Regions from separate parts of the Staphylococcus pseudintermedius genome, predicted to be linked through region 2. Evidence: riboswitches for the same ligand, from Rfam matches in the RefSeq annotation. Region 2 holds a riboswitch; the other holds the start of a gene.

Region 1 (9,878 bases), 290 kb from region 2:
TATGTACAGGGAACGATGTCGATTCGTGTCAAAAATATGATTATGTGTTCTTTACGACTGGTACGATGTCTTACAACGATCCATTTGATTTAAAAGGACTAAAAGGGTACATTCATTCACCTTATCCTGCTAATCAAACGTTAGCTGAAGTAGATGATGACGATGCTGTGGCGATTATTGGGACAGGATTAGCAAGTTTAGATGTTGTACGTCACGCATTAAGTCATCATCAGCGTAAACCGATTGTGATGGCGAGTCGTAGTGGTAAATTACCGAGTGTGCGTGGAACGATGCAGGATATTACCTTTCAATTTTTAACATTGGAAAATTTTGATGCGCTGAAGGCAGAAAACATGGGCGTCGTTCCATTAGAAGACGCTGTAGCATTGTTTAAAAAAGAATTTGAAGTACGAGATATACCATTAGAAAAATTATTGAAACGTCGTAAATATGATGCGATTCGTGACTTGAATTATGATTTGAATCATCCAGAAGAAGTCGGTGCATTACAAAGTATGTTTGAAACGTTAAAAGAAAATATGAATTGGATTTGGAATAGTTTAAGTCGTGAAGACCAAGAACAATTTATCAACAAATACCACCGCTACATGAAAGAGAATACAAATCCAATGCCTAGAGAAACAGCACAATTGTTGGTGGAAGAAATCAAAGCTGGCCATTTACAAGTGTTGTCTGGTTTGGAGCATGTGCGTCAATTTTACGGTAAATACCGTTTGCGCTTTAAAAATGTTCATGAAGAAATGAAAATGGATGTAGTCATTAATGCGACGGGTCCGAAAAAACATTTGAGTCAATTAGATGATGACGATGCATTACTTCTAGATGTGGCGAATCGTCAAATCGTCCAGGCACATCCTCTTGGTGGGATCCAAATCGTGCCATCAACGAATGAAGTCATTAGTCCGTTATATGGTACACTCAACAACATGCGTGCAATTGGACAAATGACAAACGGTGTTAACTTTGAACGTAATGGCGTGAGCATGATTATTCAACAGGCAGTCAGTGCGGTAGAAAACTTATATGACACCTATAAAGCAAAAAAGGCTCTAGAAAAAGAAGCGCGCAAACAACAAAAGAAAGCGGAAGAAAAAGCAAAAAAGAAAAAAACGAAGAAGAAAAAGAAGAAAAAATAAAGACGCTGTTTTAGGGCGGAGAGAGCTTTAATGTTGTGATAAATCATTATATTATTAATTGGTGATGCTGAAGATTTGATGTTTAATCAATTGTAAATTTTAAAAAGATACGCTAATATAGACGCATGGACTTTTGATAGGTCCATGTGTATCTTTTATTCTCAATACAATTTCATATATTCTTTCGGGGCTGGGTGAAATTCCCAACCGGCAGTAAAATATAAGCCTGCGACCCGTATCATTGATTTGATATGGCTGATCTAGTGAGAATCTAGAGCCGACAGTTAAAGTCTGGATGGGAGGAAGAATAGTGACGACATTTTTTCACATACAATATGTGAGTTTATTTGTCGTATCCAAATTTTGAATGAAAAAGAATCAATGTGTTTTGATCACTTTTCATACATCCTACCACTCGAAGTCGACAATCGAGTGGTTTTTTATTGAGGTGAAAGTATGAACCATTATTTAGACTATGCGATACAATTGGCAGAAATGACACAAGGCCAAACTGGAACGAATCCAGCAGTAGGAGCCGTCATTGTGAAACATGGGCGTATCATCGGTTTTGGTGCACATTTAAAAAAAGGTGAACGCCATGCTGAAATTCAAGCGATTGATATGGCCGGTGCTAAACACGTTAAAGGTGCTACGATTTACGTCTCCCTTGAACCGTGTTCACACTACGGCAGTACACCTCCATGTGCACAACGTATCATTGACACTGGTATAGCGAAAGTCGTTTATGCTGCCAAAGATACCACATTACAAGAAACAAGCCATGACGTGATGGTGCAACATGGTATTGAGGTGGAATATCGTCCACATCCACGTGCCGAGCAATTGTATGCCGCTTTTTATCGCAGTAAAGAAGGTGCTGTTCCCATTGTGACAGTTAAGGTGAGCGCCAGTATAGATGGTAAACAAGCGACGGATCATTTTGAAAGTCAATGGATTACTTCTAAACAAGTAAAGGCAGATGTTTTCCAATTGAGACATTCTCATGATGCGATAATAACTGGAAATGGCACGCTAACACATGATAATCCAAGTTTAACGACACGCGTGGAAGATGGACATCATCCAGCGAAAGTGATTTTATCGCGCTCCGGCAAAATCAACTGGGATGCACAACTTTTCCAAGATCATGTGACACCGATTTATATTTATACTGAAAATCAAGCACTCACTTCATCATTCGACCATGTTGAAATAATTCAGCAAACCGACATTCAAATTGAAGATGTGCTCAAAGATTTATATCAAAAAGGTTATGGTCATGTCCTTGTCGAAGCAGGCCCTAATGTAACTTCACAATTTTTAGCGTCTCGTTTGGTGACGCACTTCATCCTATATTTAGCCCCGAAAATCATAGGTGGTCAAGGTGTGAATCAATTTTATCAAACTCCATTGGTGACCCCTTTAAACCAACTTCCACAATTTGAAATTGTACAAACTGACATAATAGATACCGATTTGAAACTCCGAATGCAAAGGAAGTGACGACATGTTCACAGGTATCGTTGAAGAGGTCGGTACAGTTCAACATATTCAAAAACGTAACCCTACAACAGCACTGACAATTCAATGTAAAAAAATATTAGACGATATGCATATAGGCGACTCGATTAGTGTGAATGGTACATGTCTGACTGTGACGCGCTTTGATCAATATAGCTTTACAGTCGATGTCATTCACGGAACTGAAAATAAAACCTATTTAGCAGATTTAAAAACGAATGATACCGTTAATTTAGAACGTGCATTATTAGCTACTGGGAGGTTAGGTGGCCATTTTGTACAAGGTCACGTCGACGGTAAAGGCGTGATTCAACACATTCAAACATCCCAAAATGAATGGATTTATACAATTAAAGCTGAACCGTGTCTAATCGATCAAATGATTCCACAAGGGTCGATTGCTGTTGATGGTATCAGTCTAACGGTTTTTAAAAAATTTAGAGATTGTTTTGATATTCATTTAATTCCAGAAACACGTAAAGCAACCATTCTTGCTGAGAAAAAACAAGGTGATCCGGTGCATTTAGAAACAGATATGCTCTTTAAATATGTCCAAGCCATCACAAAGGAAAAATCACAGCTGTCAGTAGAAGAATTATTGAATGCAGGTTTTTAAGGAGGGGCGTTACATGCAATTAGACAAAATTGAAGAAGCGTTAGAAGCATTGAAACAAGGCGGCACGATTATTGTCGTTGATGATGAAGATCGCGAAAATGAAGGTGATCTTGTTGCAATTACAGAGTGGATGGATGAAAACACAATTAATTTTATGGCGACCCACGGGAGAGGCCTCATTTGTACACCAATTACAGCAGAGATTGCCCAACAAGCGGGACTTGATAATATGGTCGAACACAATCGCGATCCCCACGGTACGGCATTTACACAAAGTATTGACCATGTGCAATCAACAACAGGAATTAGTGCTTTTGAAAGAACAGTAACAGCGAGAGCACTGATAGATGAAAAAATGACTGCTGAAACATTTCATCAACCTGGTCATATCTTTCCGTTAATCGCTAAAAAGCATGGGGTCCTCGAACGTCGGGGGCACACTGAAGCGACAATCGATTTGGCGAAGTTAACAGGGGCACGTCCAGCCGGTGTGATATGTGAAATTATGAATGATGACGGGACGATGGCCAAAGGAGAACAATTAGAGCGGTTTAAAGCGCAACACAACTTGAAAATGATTTCGATTGAAGATATTGTTGCATATATTAAATCACAACGTACATTGATTTCAGTGGAAGCGAAAATTAAATTACCAACCCAATTTGGTGAATTTGACATGTATGGTTTTACTTCAAATATTGACGGAGAAGAACATTTAGCGCTCGTCAAAGGTGACATTCAACCCACGATGAATGTCCGCGTCCATTCCGCTTGTGCGACAGGTGATATATTTCATAGTGAAAGATGTGACTGTGGTCAACAGTTAGAGGCGTCAATGGCGTATATCCAACAACACGGTGGCATGTTGCTCTATTTGCCTCAAGAAGGGCGTGGCATTGGTTTAATGAATAAACTAAAAGCTTACGAATTAATTGAACAAGGCTATGATACCGTTTCAGCGAATGAAGCACTTGGATTTGAGCCGGATTTACGTGATTATGACATTGCAGCGCAAATTTTAAAGTATTTTAATATTACAACGGTTAATCTATTGAGCAATAACCCTGAAAAATTATTAGGATTACAGCGCTATGGTATTCAAATTGGTAAACGTATCCCAGTCATCACTGAAACGAATGTGCACAACCATGATTATATGCAAGTGAAAAAATTACAAATGGGTCATTTAATATAAATAGAGGAGGAAGTATGATGAAATTCGAAGGTCAATTAAATGGTAAAGGTTTAAAAATTGGAGTTGTGGTGAGTCGTTTTAATGATTTAATTACAGGACGTTTATTAGATGGGGCTCAAGATGCATTGAGAAGACATCAAGTGGCAGAAGATAGTATAGATGTCGCTTACGTACCAGGCGCCTTTGAACTTCCAATCGTCGCTAAAAAAATGGCACAAACAGGCAAATATGATGCTGTCGTAACATTAGGATGTGTCATTCGTGGTGCAACATCGCATTATGATTATGTCTGTAATGAAGCGGCTAAAGGGATTGCGAAAGCGAGTGATGATACGGGCGTACCAGTTATTTTTGGTGTATTGACGACTGAAAATATTGAACAAGCGATTGAGCGCGCAGGTACAAAAGCAGGCAATAAAGGTGCAGAATCTGCAGTCGGTGCTATTGAAATGGCGAACTTACTTCGACAAATGAACGCTTAATCGACATCAAATACGTGTATTTAAAATAGGTGAGTAGCATCTTTGTCGTTACACCCAAGATAAAAAGACAAGGACTGGGACATAATATCCCAGTCCCTGCTTTCTATTTATGTGCTGATACCCTTTAAGGTTTACGCTTCAAAATTTTAAATAACGCAAGTGTGCCTAACGTGGCACCTGCAACAGAAATTAACGCTTTTGGTTTCACAAACTCTTTAAGCGCTAGTGTGATATTTTGAGGTCTTTCTGCTAAACGCCGCATGAAATAACCGAACCAATCATCACCAAATGGGACATAAATCGTAAAGTTGTAACCTTCATTTGCAATTTCTTCAGCGAGTTCGGATCTAAAGCCATAAAGCATTTGGAACTCAAATTTTGATTTATCGATATCATGTTTTTTAATAAATTCTTTCACATGATTAATGATGCGATGATCATGTGTTGCAATCGACGTAAAGTTTTTCGCAGTCAATAAACGTTTTTCAATTAAGCGAATATAATTTTCATCGATTTCTTCTTTTGCTTGATATGCAATGTATGGTGATTCTTTGTAAGCCCCTTTAACGAGTCGTAAGCGTAAGTCTGGATATTTATCAATCAATACGTCTGCTTTGAATAGATAAGCTTGAATGACGGTACCCACATTGTTAAACTCAGGCTTTAAACGGTCTAATGTTTGTGTAATATCGAATAAGCTATCATATTTTTCCGTGTCAATGTTGATATGCATATGATCGTATTCTTGCGCTTTAGAAACGATTTGATGAATGTTACGATATGCAAGTGCACGGTCAAATTCACTACCGAGTTGACTCAGTTTGACAGACATGTGTGCGTCTAATTGATGTTTATGAATCGCTTCCATCACTTTTAATATATTATTTTTCGCTTCAATAGCATCTCGTTCGTTATTCACAAATTCACCGAGATTATCTACTGTAGCTGAAATATTTTTCTCATTCAGTCGTTTAATTGTTTTAATCACATCATCAATTGTATTCCCCGCGACTACTCTGTTTGCCCCTAATGAAGGCCCAATGATTTTCGCTGCTGAATTTAAAAATGCATTATTAGACAATGCGATAAAAAAGTGTTTGACTAAGGCCATGCTGAATTCCTCCCATTATGTTTCTGATGTAATATCAGTGTATCATGAAGAGATAAGGGAAGAAAACGTTTTCATGTAAAAAGGTGCGAATTTTACAAAGTTGAGTGGTGACGGCATAATTAAATGTAAAAAAGGTTATAAAAAGAGTATTCATTATATATGGATTAATGGTGTGCTTCTATCGTAATTGGCTCTTGAGCGATCGCTGTGATGAGTGGTGTACATAAAAATAGGACGATGCAAAACAAACATTTATAAACGAGCTTCATTATGAACTCCTTTAATCTGACTTTGTTTATTTTCAATATAGCACGTTTATGTCAAGCTATGATGAAATCATTGTGAAGTTCCTCTAAACATCATAAAGGACTGTCATGAATATTAACATTGTGTAAATGATTGATCTGAATCTTTACGATATCTTTAAATAGCAGACAAGTGAATCGTGATAAAATAAAGTGAAAACGATTTGAGGGAGATAGGTAATGTTTAGAGATATGGCATTCTACATTTTTGGGACGCAGTTAGATACATTTGTGCAGTATTTTATATTTGAACTGATTATATTGGTCGTTATCGGTTTAATATTAGGTTTTTTAACAAAGAAAATTTGGCCAGTTATCGTAGTCATTGTAGGTTTGAATGTGATCGACGTCGGCATTTTAGCACAATTCAATGTAAGCCAAGGTGAGGGCACTTTCTTTGGACAATTGATGTTACTCTTAGTGGCAAAATTTTTCCCTACATTTTATGAAATTTTACTAACCGTACTATTATTACGTGTCGATTGGATGCGTAAAATATTTAAACTTGTATAAAATAAATGCAACACGTGAAAAGGTTGTGGCACTCGGTCATGAAGGATTCACGTGTATTTTTATGTTTTTAGTCGCGATGAGTAGGGAAGTCACGCTATAATAGATGTTATAATACATAGAATTAAAGGAAGGATAATGTAGTATGTGGAAATGGGAAACTGAAGGTGAGGCTAAAGGGGTCATCGTCATTGTACATAACATGTTAGAACATACAGGACGTTATGCTTATGTTATTACACATTTAAAACGCAATGGCTACCATGTTATTATGGGTGATTTGCCAGGACAAGGCCAAACTTCACGTATGAACAAAGGGCAAATCCAAAGCTTTGAAGTCTACCAAGAGCGTGTGTTGGAATGGGTAGAAATTGCTGAAGAATATCATTTGCCTATTTTTATGATTGGTGTCGGATTAGGTGGTTTGATTTGTTTAAATTTATTAGAAAAAGTGCAATTGGATATCGAAGGTTTAATCTTACTTTCGCCACTACTCGCATTTCAAAAACATTATAAAACTCGTAAAAATATTTTAGCATCCAACATTGGCGACATTTCAAAAGGCACAAAGTTTGATATAGGCATTGAAGCTGAGGTACTGACACACAATCCAGAAGTCCAAGAAGAAACACGAAATGACCCGATGATGTTAAAAAAAGTGAGTTATCATTGGTATAAAGAAGTTGTACGTACCATGAAAGACACAGCCGACCATCTTCATAAATTAACGGCAAAACCGATGTGTGTCATGTATGGAACGGCTGATCAGATTTCTGATACTGAAGTGACGCACCAATTATTGCACTCATTGAATTTAGATGAAGTTTATTTTAAAGCGTGGCCACTTCTTGCACATGAGATTCATAATGAACCCGAACGTGAAGCTGTCATGCGTTATATTTTAAGCTTTTTAAACAATCGGGTGTATGCGGCAGGCTATTTAGTTGAAGATGAAAATAGTCTTAAATAAGTTAAAAATATACAAAAAGTATAGGATAAATGATTAATTTTCGTTTGTCCTAAAATTTTATCATTGAAAGAATATGGAAAACGTGTTAAGTTATATATGTGAAAAGAATCACAAGTAATAAATAGTGAACAAATTTGGCATAGTTAGGAGAGTGTTTTTCATGAAGACAAAAGGTAATAAAGTAGTATTAGTAGGTAATGGTGCAGTGGGTGCAAGCTATGCCTTTACAATGATGAGTCAAGGTGTAGCAGATGAACTGGTTATTATTGATATCAATAAAGATAAAGTGCTTGGAGATGTATTAGATTTAAACCATGGTGCACCGTATGCAGATTCCCCAGTTAAAGTCGTAGCAGGTGAATACTCTGACTGTGGTGATGCAGATTTAGTTGTGATTTGTGCAGGCGCGCCTCAAAAAGTTGGCGAAACACGTTTAGACTTAGTAGAAAAAAATGCAAAAATTTATAAAGATATTGTGACTTCAATTATGGATAGCGGTTTCGATGGTATTTTCTTAATCGCAGCCAATCCAGTAGATATTTTAACTTACGTTACTTTAAAATACTCAGGCTTACCAAAACACAAAGTTATCGGTTCAGGAACAATTTTAGATACAGCACGTTTCAGACATTTAATTAGTGAAGCCTTCGATGTAGCACCTGCAAGTATTCATGGTTATATCATTGGTGAACACGGTGATTCTGAAGTGCCAGTATGGTCTGGCGCAACAATTGCAGGTGTTTCAATTTATGAACAATTGAAAAACGACCCTGAAAAATCACATTTAATTGAAGATATTTATGTGAATACTCGTGATGCAGCTTATGACATCATTAAAGCAAAAGGTGCAACATACTACGGTGTGGCAATGGGATTAATGCATATTTCAAAAGCCATCTTAAAAAATCAAAACATCGTATTAACAGTGTCTAGTTACTTAGAAGGTGAATACGGTCATGAAGGTGTGTACACTGGCGTGCCGACAGTGATCAATGGTGATGGTGCTTCACGTGTCATTGAAACACCATTAAATGACGATGAAAAAGAAAAATTTGCTAAATCTGTTAAAATTTTAAAAGATATGCAAGATTCTATTTCTCACCTTTTCTAATGAAAAATAATAAATAAATAGAGTTTTAAATGGTCCTATCTCTTTTTGTAGAGTGTAGGGCCGTTTTTTGCTGTTAAAAATGCTCACCTTTTTTAAAATATGCATTCTTTCTTTTATTTCAAAGTCAGTCATATACAATCAAATAGGGTAAAAACTTAAGAATGCGATTTTAAAATGACAAATTATTACTAAAATATTAAATATGATTAGATTTCTATTTTGTGGGTACAAATAAACGATAGGTAGAAAAGAATGGGGGTTTATTATGACTGAAAAAAATAATTATAAAGTGAGCGATATCATGCGCCTGGACCAACTGCAAAAAGAAGTTGAAGCCATTTTTGAAGAAATTGAGGGAAAATATCGTTTATCGAAAGAAGAGTTTTTGATTTTACTGACACTTTGGAATCAAGGTTCTATGACGTTAAAAGAAATGGATGACTACGTGAAAGTTAAGACTTATAAGCGTACAAGAACGTACAACAATTTGGTAGAAATGAAATGGATTGTTAAAGAGCGTCCGACAAACGATGAAAGAACCGTTATTATTCATTTTAATGAGGATAAAGAAGCGGACAAGCAAGACTTAATTAATTTTACATGTATGGAAATCGAAAAAAGAGATGCACATTTGAGAACATTATTAAATGACATTGTCAACGGCTGTGATATTTAAAGACCAATGCGACTCTCATTTGATATCAAGATTTAATCCACCCATTCTGAAAAAGCTAAAAAGAATTGAAGAGCTACAAAAGCCCGCAATTCTTGGCATCACCAAAGACGACATTGAATTAAAAAGAGAGTGCAAATGAAAATAAATTATTCATACTACCTATTATAAAACCAACGCTTCCCTAATGAGGATTGTCGTTGGTTTTTCTCGTAGTGAGCGATGAA
Region 2 (9,878 bases):
TTACAGCTGTCGTTTTCCTAGCCATTACAACGGTTTTCGCATTTTTCTTATCAACACGTATTACGAATCCACTGCGTCAACTTAAAACCCAGGCGAAAGAAGTCGCTCGAGGAAACTATGACAAGCGTGTACCAATTCAAACGAGAGATGAAATTGGCGAGCTCGCGATGACTTTTAACAAAATGAGTCGCAGTATTCAAACGCATATCGATGCGTTAACGACATCTAAAAATATTCGTGACACCCTTATTAATTCAATGGTTGAAGGGGTATTAGGTATCAATCATAAAAAACAAATTATTATTTCAAACGCTTTAGCTGAACGGATGCTTTCAGAATTTAACGAATCCGACCGCGAAATGTTTAATCTACAAATTGAAGATACATTTGAGAGTCAAAAAACGGAATATCGAGAATATGAAATGAATCAACGTTTTTATGTGATTATTATGAGTCATATTAAAAAAATTCAAACTAACGGTGAAGGCGGCCTTGTTGCTATCGTACGTGATATGACAAACGAACATGAGCTTGAACAAGTGAAAAAAGACTTTATTGCAAGTGTCTCTCACGAATTGCGCACACCGATTTCATTATTACAAGGTTATACCGAGTCGATCGTGGATGGTGTCGTCACTGAACCGGAAGAAATCAATGAATTTTTGACGGTTGTATTAGACGAGTCTAAACGATTAAGTCGCTTAGTCAATGAATTGTTGAATGTCGCGAAAATGGATGCTGAGGGGTTGAATGTTACGCAAGAAGTGCAACCGATGCAAGATTTAGTTAGAAAAATGGCGATGAAATATCGTCAACAAGCACAAGAACTAAATTTGACCTTAGATTTTCAAATGGACGGCGAGATGGCTTCACTTTGGTACTATGACTTTGATCGCATGGAACAAGTGTTGACGAACCTTGTCGATAATGCGTCACGTTATACACAACCCGGCGATACAATTTCAATTAAAGCAACGGCGGATCATGACCATCAAATTTTAACTATTGAAGACACGGGCGTTGGTATCGCACCTCAACATTTAGAGAAACTTTTCGAGCGTTTTTATAAAGTGGACTCTGCACGTAAAAGGGGCTCACAAGGAACAGGGCTTGGATTGTTTATTACACGCATGATTGTAAATGCGCATGGTGGTCACATCCGAGTAGAAAGTGAACTCGACAAAGGAACAAAATTTATCATTTCATTACCTAAAAAATCACATGTAGAAGAAATCGATTAAGCAAGGATGAATTTCTACAGGAACGACGATATCTCATTTTAAAATCGAGGTATCGCCGTTCTTTATTTATATCTTCAGGATGTTTAAGTTGTTGCAAATAGATTGTATTCAAAAGTTATCTCATGTAAACTATTAACGAAAATAATAAAAAATTAATTCATCTTCGGGGTAGGGTGTAATTCCCAACCGGCAGTAAAATAAGCCTGCGACCTGCAAATGATGTTCAGCATCTTTGTGGCTGATCTAGTGAGATTCTAGAGCCGACAGTTAAAGTCTGGATGGGAGAAGATGGAGGTTTATTTGTGTTGCTCTTTATTCCTCCTATTCGTGAAAGATGAATTTAATGGGAGGTCTTTTTTATGAAACAAAAGCAAACGAAACGAATGATAACGGTAGGGATGTTAAGTGCAATTGCAATTGTACTGACATTTATAAAGTTTCCGTTGCCATTTTTACCGCCATATTTAACGATTGATTTTAGTGATGCACCAGCATTATTGGCGACATTTACATTCGGGCCGGTTGCGGGTTTGCTCGTTGAATTAATTAAAAACTTACTGAATTTCTTTTTTAACTTAAGTGATCCTGTTGGGCCAATTGCTAACTTTTTAGCAGGTGCGAGTTTATTACTTGTAAGTTATGGAATCTACCGTAATAATCAATCAACAAAACATCTCATTTTAGGATTAATTACTGGTACTATTGTCATGACCATTGTGTTAGCTGTCATGAATTATTTCGTGTTACTCCCACTCTATGGCATGATAATGAACCTTACTGATATCGCGAATAATCTTAAGTTGATTATCGCAGCAGGCATTATTCCATTTAACATCATCAAAGGCGCATTGATATCTATTATTTTTATATTGCTCTATCAACGCATTGGACATATTTTGAAATAAATATCTTAACAGGCTGGGACATTGTGGTTTCCAGCCTTTTTTATAGTCAATGAGTGAAGCAATAGTTAAACAATAAAGCTGTTGATGTAAAGAATGTTCGGATATGATTTCTATCAATACAAAGCGGATTTTTATTCAAAACATAAAAAATAGATTGAGTAGCATGGTAATCAAACCATTTTTCTACTCAACCCTCATCTTAGTTTACTTAGACCTTAAGTTGTTTTATATTAATATTAAAGACAAGTGTCCTCAATATGAACTATTCAAATTTGAGTGCGTCACCATCAAATGACTCCTCTTCAACTTTAATAGAGTCAGTAGGGCAACCTTCAAAAGCATCTTCAAGATCTTCATACAATTCTTCTGGTACTGGCGTTGTACCTTGGTTGTCATCTAAAATTACATATGCAATACCTTCATCGTCGTAGTCATAAATATCTGGAGCAGCTGCACCACATGCACCACAAGCTATACAAGTATCCATATCAACAATTGTATATTTAGCCATTTTTTCGCCTCCCTTTTCAAAGTACCATACTCACATTATAATTTTATTGTAGTTCTGTGTACCCGATTTTTCAATATATACGTTTTTAACGAGGTCTAAACATGAAACAATTAATTCTATATCTCTATCATCATGCATCAGCCTACAAAACTAAAAAAAGCATCTTTAATATTATCATAGGTAAAAAATCTCATCAAACTTTTTTTGATGCTGTTTCTTTAAATATATTATCACTCTATGGCTGTGCACCCAAATTAAAGTATGAACAGTTGGAACAAATGATTAGTCATGAGTCATACCATCATACGACTATTCAAACAAGCAATCGTATGACGTATTCAACTTTAGACGCTACTTTTAAAGCATTTCAGCTATTAGTTCAAACGGTTTCTCATATTCAACACAATCAACGTACATTTTTGCCTATTACATCACAAGTCGACATTCACGAAGTTGTACGCCTTATTTATTATGAAATTGAGCAACAGCAATTACAAGATGCATTTGAAGAAGAGGTCACAACATTATTTAAAATGCTATCCGAGAAACATGACACATTATATACGCATTACTTATTGACTGGATATGACGAACCGATGTACACGTTTGCCCAAATAAGCATGATTGAGTCCATTGATATCCATGATTTGTATACTGCATATTACGAAGAGTTATTATCCATTTATCTTTTCATTCAAAATGCTGATACGTTTCCAATACTTTCACAATGTATCATGCCTATAGAATTATCCGATCGAGTAATGCAAACGTTACAATTGCTACAAAAAGGATATTCAATAGCAAAAGTCGCACAAATTGAGCAAGTACGGGAAACGACGATAAAAGATCATATTCTTGATTTGTTTATGAAACAGCTTTTAACAAACTATGATGATTTTTTCACGCATCCGTATAATGAATTTCTTAAATTTTATCAAGCGCACCCCTATCAACGATTAAAACTGTACAAAGAACAATTTGACACATTATCCTATTTTGAACTTAAACTCGCGATTATTGGCAGCGCAAAAGGAGAATTACATGCTTAAAGATGCTTTAAAACAATATTTTGGTTTTACAACATTCCGCCCCGGTCAAGAAAGTATTATTTCAAGCGTTCTAGAAGGGCAACATACACTCGGGATTTTACCGACCGGAAGTGGTAAGTCGCTTTGTTATCAACTACCAACTTATATGAAGCAACAACCGACCTTGGTCATTTCGCCACTCATTTCGTTAATGGACGATCAAGTGATGCAGATGAAAATGCAAGGAGAACACCATGTCGTCGCGATTCATTCAGGGATGGAACAAGCGGCCAAAAAGCGAGCGTTCCAACAGTTAACACAAGCCCGATTTATTTTTGTGAGTCCTGAATTTATTTTACAGCCGCACCATTTTCATCTTTTCAAAAATATCCGATTCGGCATGATTGTGCTTGATGAAGTACACTGTTTATCTGAATGGGGATTTGATTTTAGACCACACTATGCCTTGATCGGTAAAGTGATACGCTATTTTAACGAAGCCACCATACTTGCACTGACAGCCACTGCAACGCGACACTTGAAAGATGATATTCAGCGTGTCATTCAAAAATCAATTCATGTCATTGAACACTCGATGGACCGACCGAATGTGGCTTTATCTGTAAAATTCATGTCATCATATGAAGAAAAAGTGAATTGGTTAATTGATACAATTGCGACGTCTGGTCCAACAATTGTCTATGTGTCGTCCAAAAAGGTCAGCTTAGATTTAGCAACTTCGATTTATGAAGCAGGGTATTTAACGGGAATATACCATGGAGATCTATCTTATCAAGAGCGTCATACCGTTCAACAACAGTTTTTAAACAACGACATACGAATTATCGTTGCAACAAGTGCTTTTGGCATGGGCGTCAATAAACCAGATATTCGTACCATTATTCATTTTCACGTTTCAACGACACCTTCAAGTTATCTACAAGAAATAGGACGTGCGGGTAGAGATGGGCTTCCAAGTCAAGCCATTGCACTGTTTCAACCAGACGACCAGTATTTAATGGAGACGTTGGCATTAGTGAATATCATGCATGCTTCAGATGTGGACCAATATGAAGTCGGTCAAATGATTGATAGTGAAAAACGTGCCATTTTAGATGTATTAACTGAAGCTTTTTCATTTCAACAACTTAGACAAATATTCACTCAAAATGAAGACATGAAAAGACAAGGTTATCGTCATATGTATCATTATATTTTAACCAAACAATGCCGACGTCAACATTTACTGAATTACTTTGGTATGACGAAAGAAACGACAGATGCATGTTGTGATCAATGCGAGGCACTTAGTCCAGTTTATGAAAAAAATAAGAAAAAAGTTAAAAGAAAGTTAACTTACATTGAAAAGTTGGAAAATTTGTTTCATTAATTTTCACAATGCTTTCACTTTTAATTTAAACCCGTTATAATTTAGGGTAAATGGTATTAGGCGATTTAACGACAACATAGAATTAAATAGATGTGATGAATTGATATTGATCGTATCAAAGTTTATACTTTCAAATCGTTATTGTACATTTGATATGGAAAGGATGAATGTTAAGTGTCAAAAGATAATTTCAAAGATGAGTTTGAACGCAGTCGTCAAGAAATTAAGTCCCATCATCATGACGAGGACGAGACAACTGAAGCAATAAATGAAAAAGATGATCAACCTCAAGCAAGTCAGGAACAGCAATTCCCGCCACGAAATGCTTCTAGACGCCGCAGAAAAAGAGATTTCGGTATATCAAAAGCTAAACCTACACAAAAAGATACGCAGACTAACCCACAAGAAGCAGCAGCTGACAAAAAAACAGGTCCGATTGGTGGCGTTAAAAAGAGTGATGACAATCACCTTAATCACACGCAACATGACGCTGAAGGCAAACGTGCTCAAACAGCTGATTCAATGCAAAATGAACCAGCGAAAGAGGATACGAAAGGTCAAAGAGCTGCAACATCAGGCCATACAGCTGTTGGAACTGGTGCAAATGTTCAAATGACAAATAATAAAAAGCAACAACCTAAAGTGACAAATGAAGCACAAAGCAATCAACAAGGAGAGCAACAAGAACCCCACAAGAGTAAAAAAGCTTTGGCCACTGGGGCAGGTTTAGGCGCGACAGGTGTGGCAAGAGCGGGCATGGAGAAAAATGATCAAAGTCCAAAACAAGACGAAAACCCAACTTTAGAAGACAGCAAACCTCAAGGGAACAAAGGAAAAAAAGCTGCGGCAGGTGCGTCGACTGGCGCAGCAACAGGTTTAGGCGCTTCAAAAGCTCATGCGCAACAAACACCAGAACGTCAACCAGAAACTGAATCTTCAGAGACGACTGTTTCAAATGGATCTGGCGGTGGATTTTTCAAAAAGCTTTTACCGTTACTAGCGGCGATTATTCTTTTAGGTACAGTTGCGATTTTCGGTGGCATGTATCTCTTTAATCAAGATCATCAAAATGATAATCAGCAAGAAGTCGCACAAAAAGAGGATACGAAGAAAAATTCAGATGACAATCAACAAAGTCAATCTAAAGACGAAGACGATAAACAAGCTGATTCCGATAAAGCGACAGCTTCAAAAGATAGCGACGACAACAGTAAGGATGACAATGATCAATCAGAGTCAGACGCCAATAATAGTGACAATTCAAATGCTTCAGATCCAAATGAGACATCCAATCCGAATAATAGTCAAAACGACGTAAATAATAGCAATATCAATAACCAACAAAACACTTATCAACAAGGTCAATCTGCTGGCGGACAGACTCATGTCGTGAATGGTAACCAAAACTTATATCGTATCGCTATTCAATATTACGGTAATGGTTCACCTGAAAATGTTGAAAAAATTAAACGTGCGAACGGTTTACAAAATAACAACATTTCGAACGGACAACAGCTCATCATTCCATAAATTTGATAAATGCAGCCTTATCCTGATTCAATGGATAAGGTTGTTTTTTATTGCCATTCTATTTGCAATAGTGACTGTCACAAACTTTTCCATTTAGAATCACTATAAAAGTTGATATAATATACAAGGATTATCACAGTTCTTATCATATACGATGCTAGTATGAGAATTAGGAGGCAATATGAAACATTAAAGTAGCATAATTGACGTTTGTGAACGCACATTTTTAATGTTTCAGTATAAAAATGAAAACTGTAGAGAGTATTATTATAGGCGGTGGCCCATGTGGACTGAGTGCCGCCATTGAACAAAAGAAAAAAGGTATTGACACACTAGTTATCGAAAAAGGGAATATTGTGGATGCGATTTACCATTATCCGACACATCAAACTTTCTTTTCTTCTAGCGATAAATTAAGTATTGGTGACGTGCCTTTTATTGTAGAAGAATTAAAACCACGTCGAAATCAAGCATTAGTGTACTATCGTGAAGTTGTTAAACATCATCAACTTAAGGTCAATGCATTTGAGGAAGTGTTAACAGTGAAAAAAATGCATGATCACTTCACTTTAACAACGACTAAAGATGTATATCAATGTCGCTATTTAACTGTTGCGACTGGTTATTACGGCCAACATAACACGTTAGAAGTAGAAGGTGCAGAGCTATCCAAAGTAATGCATTATTTTAAAGAACCGCATCCGTATTTTGACCAAGACGTTGTCATCATCGGTGGTAAAAACTCTGCAGTCGATGCAGCAATTGAGTTAGAAAAAGCAGGTGCACGTGTCACTGTTATTTATCGAGGTGAGACGTATTCACCAGCGATTAAGCCATGGATATTACCGAATTTTGAATCACTCGTTCGTCGAGGTAATGTTCAAATGCATTTCAATAGTCAAGTGACAAAGATTACAGAAGATCAAGTGATGTTTGAAAAAGAAGGAGAAACCATCACAATCGATAATGATTACGTGTTTGCGATGATTGGTTATCACCCAGATTATGACTTTTTGCAATCTATTGGTATCGACATTCATACTAATGAATATGGAACAGCACCGGTATACAATTCCGAAACGTATGAAACGAACATTGAAAACTGCTATATCGCTGGGGTTATCGCGGCTGGCAATGATGCGAATACTATTTTTATCGAAAACGGTAAATATCATGGTGAAGCCATTGCCCGTCATATATTGACTAAAAAGCAATCGCCATTAGAATCATAAATTGTATGAGTGTTTACTCAAAATATTATCAAAAAGCCTTTCGTCGTTGATATTACTGATGAAGGGCATTTAATTTTATATGACATGACGCATTTTTATTGTGTAATTTTTTCAATATATCATACCATGGTTGTGAATGTGGAGAGTAGCTTACGCATTTCATACATTTCATATCTAAAAAAGAATGAACACATGATACTGTGTAAATGCACAAAAAATAGCCGTATCTCAATTCCACAATTAAGAGCGGCTATTTTCATAATGATATCTCTTTTTTATATAGACCTCGTGTCGTTTTATACATTAAAGTAATCTTGAATTTGATCATGTTGAAAATCGTTGCTTAATGCGACGAGTAACTTTAATCTCGCTTTTTGGCCGTTCAAACCGTTTGAAAAAATCACACCTTTTTCAAATAATTGATGACCGCCACCTTCATATGCATAAACCGCACTCACTATCCCATTAAATGATCTTGATACTAGAACAATAGGAATATTTTTATCCAAACATGCATTGACACCTGGCATGGCAGTAGGAGGAAGATTACCTTGTCCGAGCGCTTCAATCACGAGACCATCTACATGACGTTCTGCATAAAAATCCAACATTTCGCATCCCATACCCATATGTGCTTTAATTAACGGAATTTGTAGTGAAGCATTAATATTTGTTAAAAATTGACGCTCATACGGTCTATGGTGAAAATAGACACCTGCTTTAGTAATCACACCAAGCGGACCGTGGTTGGGACTTTGAAACGTATTCGTGTTTGAAGTATGAGTTTTCGTGACATTACGCGCTGTGTGTATCTCATCATTGAAAACCACCATGACACCTTTACCTGCGGATTCTTCTTCAATCGCTACTCGTATAGCTGAAATAAAATTGTATAAACCATCTGACCCAATCTCATTGGAAGAACGCATAGCTCCTGTAATAACGACTGGTTTAGACGTCGAAATCGTTAAGTCTAGTAAAAAAGCAGTCTCTTCTAACGTATCGGTGCCATGTGTAATCACATAACCATCATAGTGTGTTAAATGGTCTGGGTCCTCAATGATTTCTTTTAAAATTTTGACATTATCAATTGTCATATGTGGAGAAGGGACGTTAAAAGGCACCTGTTCATCTATGTTAGCGTACTGTGCAATGACATCTTGATGATGCGTAATCGGATTGTCGTCATTCGTCATCACTTTATTCGATTCATCTTCTGACATACTAATTGTGCCACCCGTATGGATGACTAATAAATTTTTCATTTAGCTTCCTCCTCGTAAAATAGTCCATTATTATGATAAAATATTGTTAAACAAACGACAAGGAAGGTAACGTATGAAAGCGATTAATATTGCATTAGATGGACCGGCAGCCGCTGGTAAGAGTACGATAGCAAAAAGAGTAGCTGCTCAATTAGGCATGATATATGTAGATACAGGCGCAATGTATCGTGCAATCACATACTATTATTTAAATAACAAAGAACGATTCACCGACTTTACATCACTCATTTCCGAAATTGATTTACGCCTCGGTTATGATGCTGAAAAGGGTCAACGTGTCTTTTTGAATGATAATGATGTGACTGATTTTCTACGTGAAAACGATGTAACGCAAAATGTGTCCTATGTTTCGTCTATAAAAGAGGTACGTCAATTTTTAGTTCAAGTGCAACAAAAACTTGCAGCGGACAAGGGCATCGTTATGGACGGCCGAGACATTGGGACAACCGTACTTCCTGATGCAGAAGTAAAAGTTTATATGATTGCATCTGTAGAAGAGCGAGCTGAACGTCGTTATAAAGACAACCAAGAAAGAGGTATCGAATCATCTATTGAGCAATTGAAAAAAGATATTGCTGAACGAGATGCATACGATATGAACAGAGAAATTTCACCGTTAAAAAAAGCTGAAGACGCAATTGAAATCGACACAACTGGCTTGAGTATTGAACAAGTCACAGATAAGATCCTGTCTTTAGTAAATGCGGTTTAATTTATTTTATTCTAACTTATCTAAATTTCTTGACAATTCAAGA

What was found. Region 2 has a riboswitch for FMN ahead of P3U61_RS06375 (ECF transporter S component). Riboswitches for the same ligand answer to the same signal wherever they lie in the genome.
Region 1: linked by a shared signal. The riboswitch ahead of ribD (bifunctional diaminohydroxyphosphoribosylaminopyrimidine deaminase/5-amino-6-(5-phosphoribosylamino)uracil reductase RibD) and the one ahead of P3U61_RS06375 (ECF transporter S component) in region 2 are both predicted to bind FMN.

What each region holds. Positions count from the first base shown of each region.
Region 1 covers NZ_CP120150.1:1,040,830-1,050,707, forward strand. The annotation lists gene P3U61_RS04950 (FAD/NAD(P)-binding protein) at 1-1,157, shown strand, start outside; FMN riboswitch at 1,334-1,468, shown strand; gene ribD (bifunctional diaminohydroxyphosphoribosylaminopyrimidine deaminase/5-amino-6-(5-phosphoribosylamino)uracil reductase RibD) at 1,614-2,660, shown strand; gene P3U61_RS04960 (riboflavin synthase) at 2,665-3,294, shown strand; gene ribB (3,4-dihydroxy-2-butanone-4-phosphate synthase) at 3,308-4,489, shown strand; gene ribH (6,7-dimethyl-8-ribityllumazine synthase) at 4,507-4,971, shown strand; gene P3U61_RS04975 (proline dehydrogenase family protein) at 5,096-6,082, opposite strand; gene P3U61_RS04980 (hypothetical protein) at 6,568-6,900, shown strand; gene P3U61_RS04985 (alpha/beta hydrolase) at 7,043-7,867, shown strand; gene P3U61_RS04990 (L-lactate dehydrogenase) at 8,028-8,978, shown strand; gene P3U61_RS04995 (transcriptional regulator, SarA/Rot family) at 9,244-9,654, shown strand.
Region 2 covers NZ_CP120150.1:1,331,737-1,341,614, forward strand. The annotation lists gene P3U61_RS06370 (ATP-binding protein) at 1-1,241, shown strand, start outside; FMN riboswitch at 1,397-1,535, shown strand; gene P3U61_RS06375 (ECF transporter S component) at 1,601-2,146, shown strand; gene P3U61_RS06380 (ferredoxin) at 2,409-2,657, opposite strand; gene P3U61_RS06385 (helix-turn-helix domain-containing protein) at 2,759-3,706, shown strand; gene P3U61_RS06390 (RecQ family ATP-dependent DNA helicase) at 3,699-5,075, shown strand; gene ebpS (elastin-binding protein EbpS) at 5,250-6,605, shown strand; gene ypdA (bacillithiol disulfide reductase YpdA) at 6,851-7,837, shown strand; gene P3U61_RS06405 (asparaginase) at 8,134-9,102, opposite strand; gene cmk ((d)CMP kinase) at 9,176-9,835, shown strand.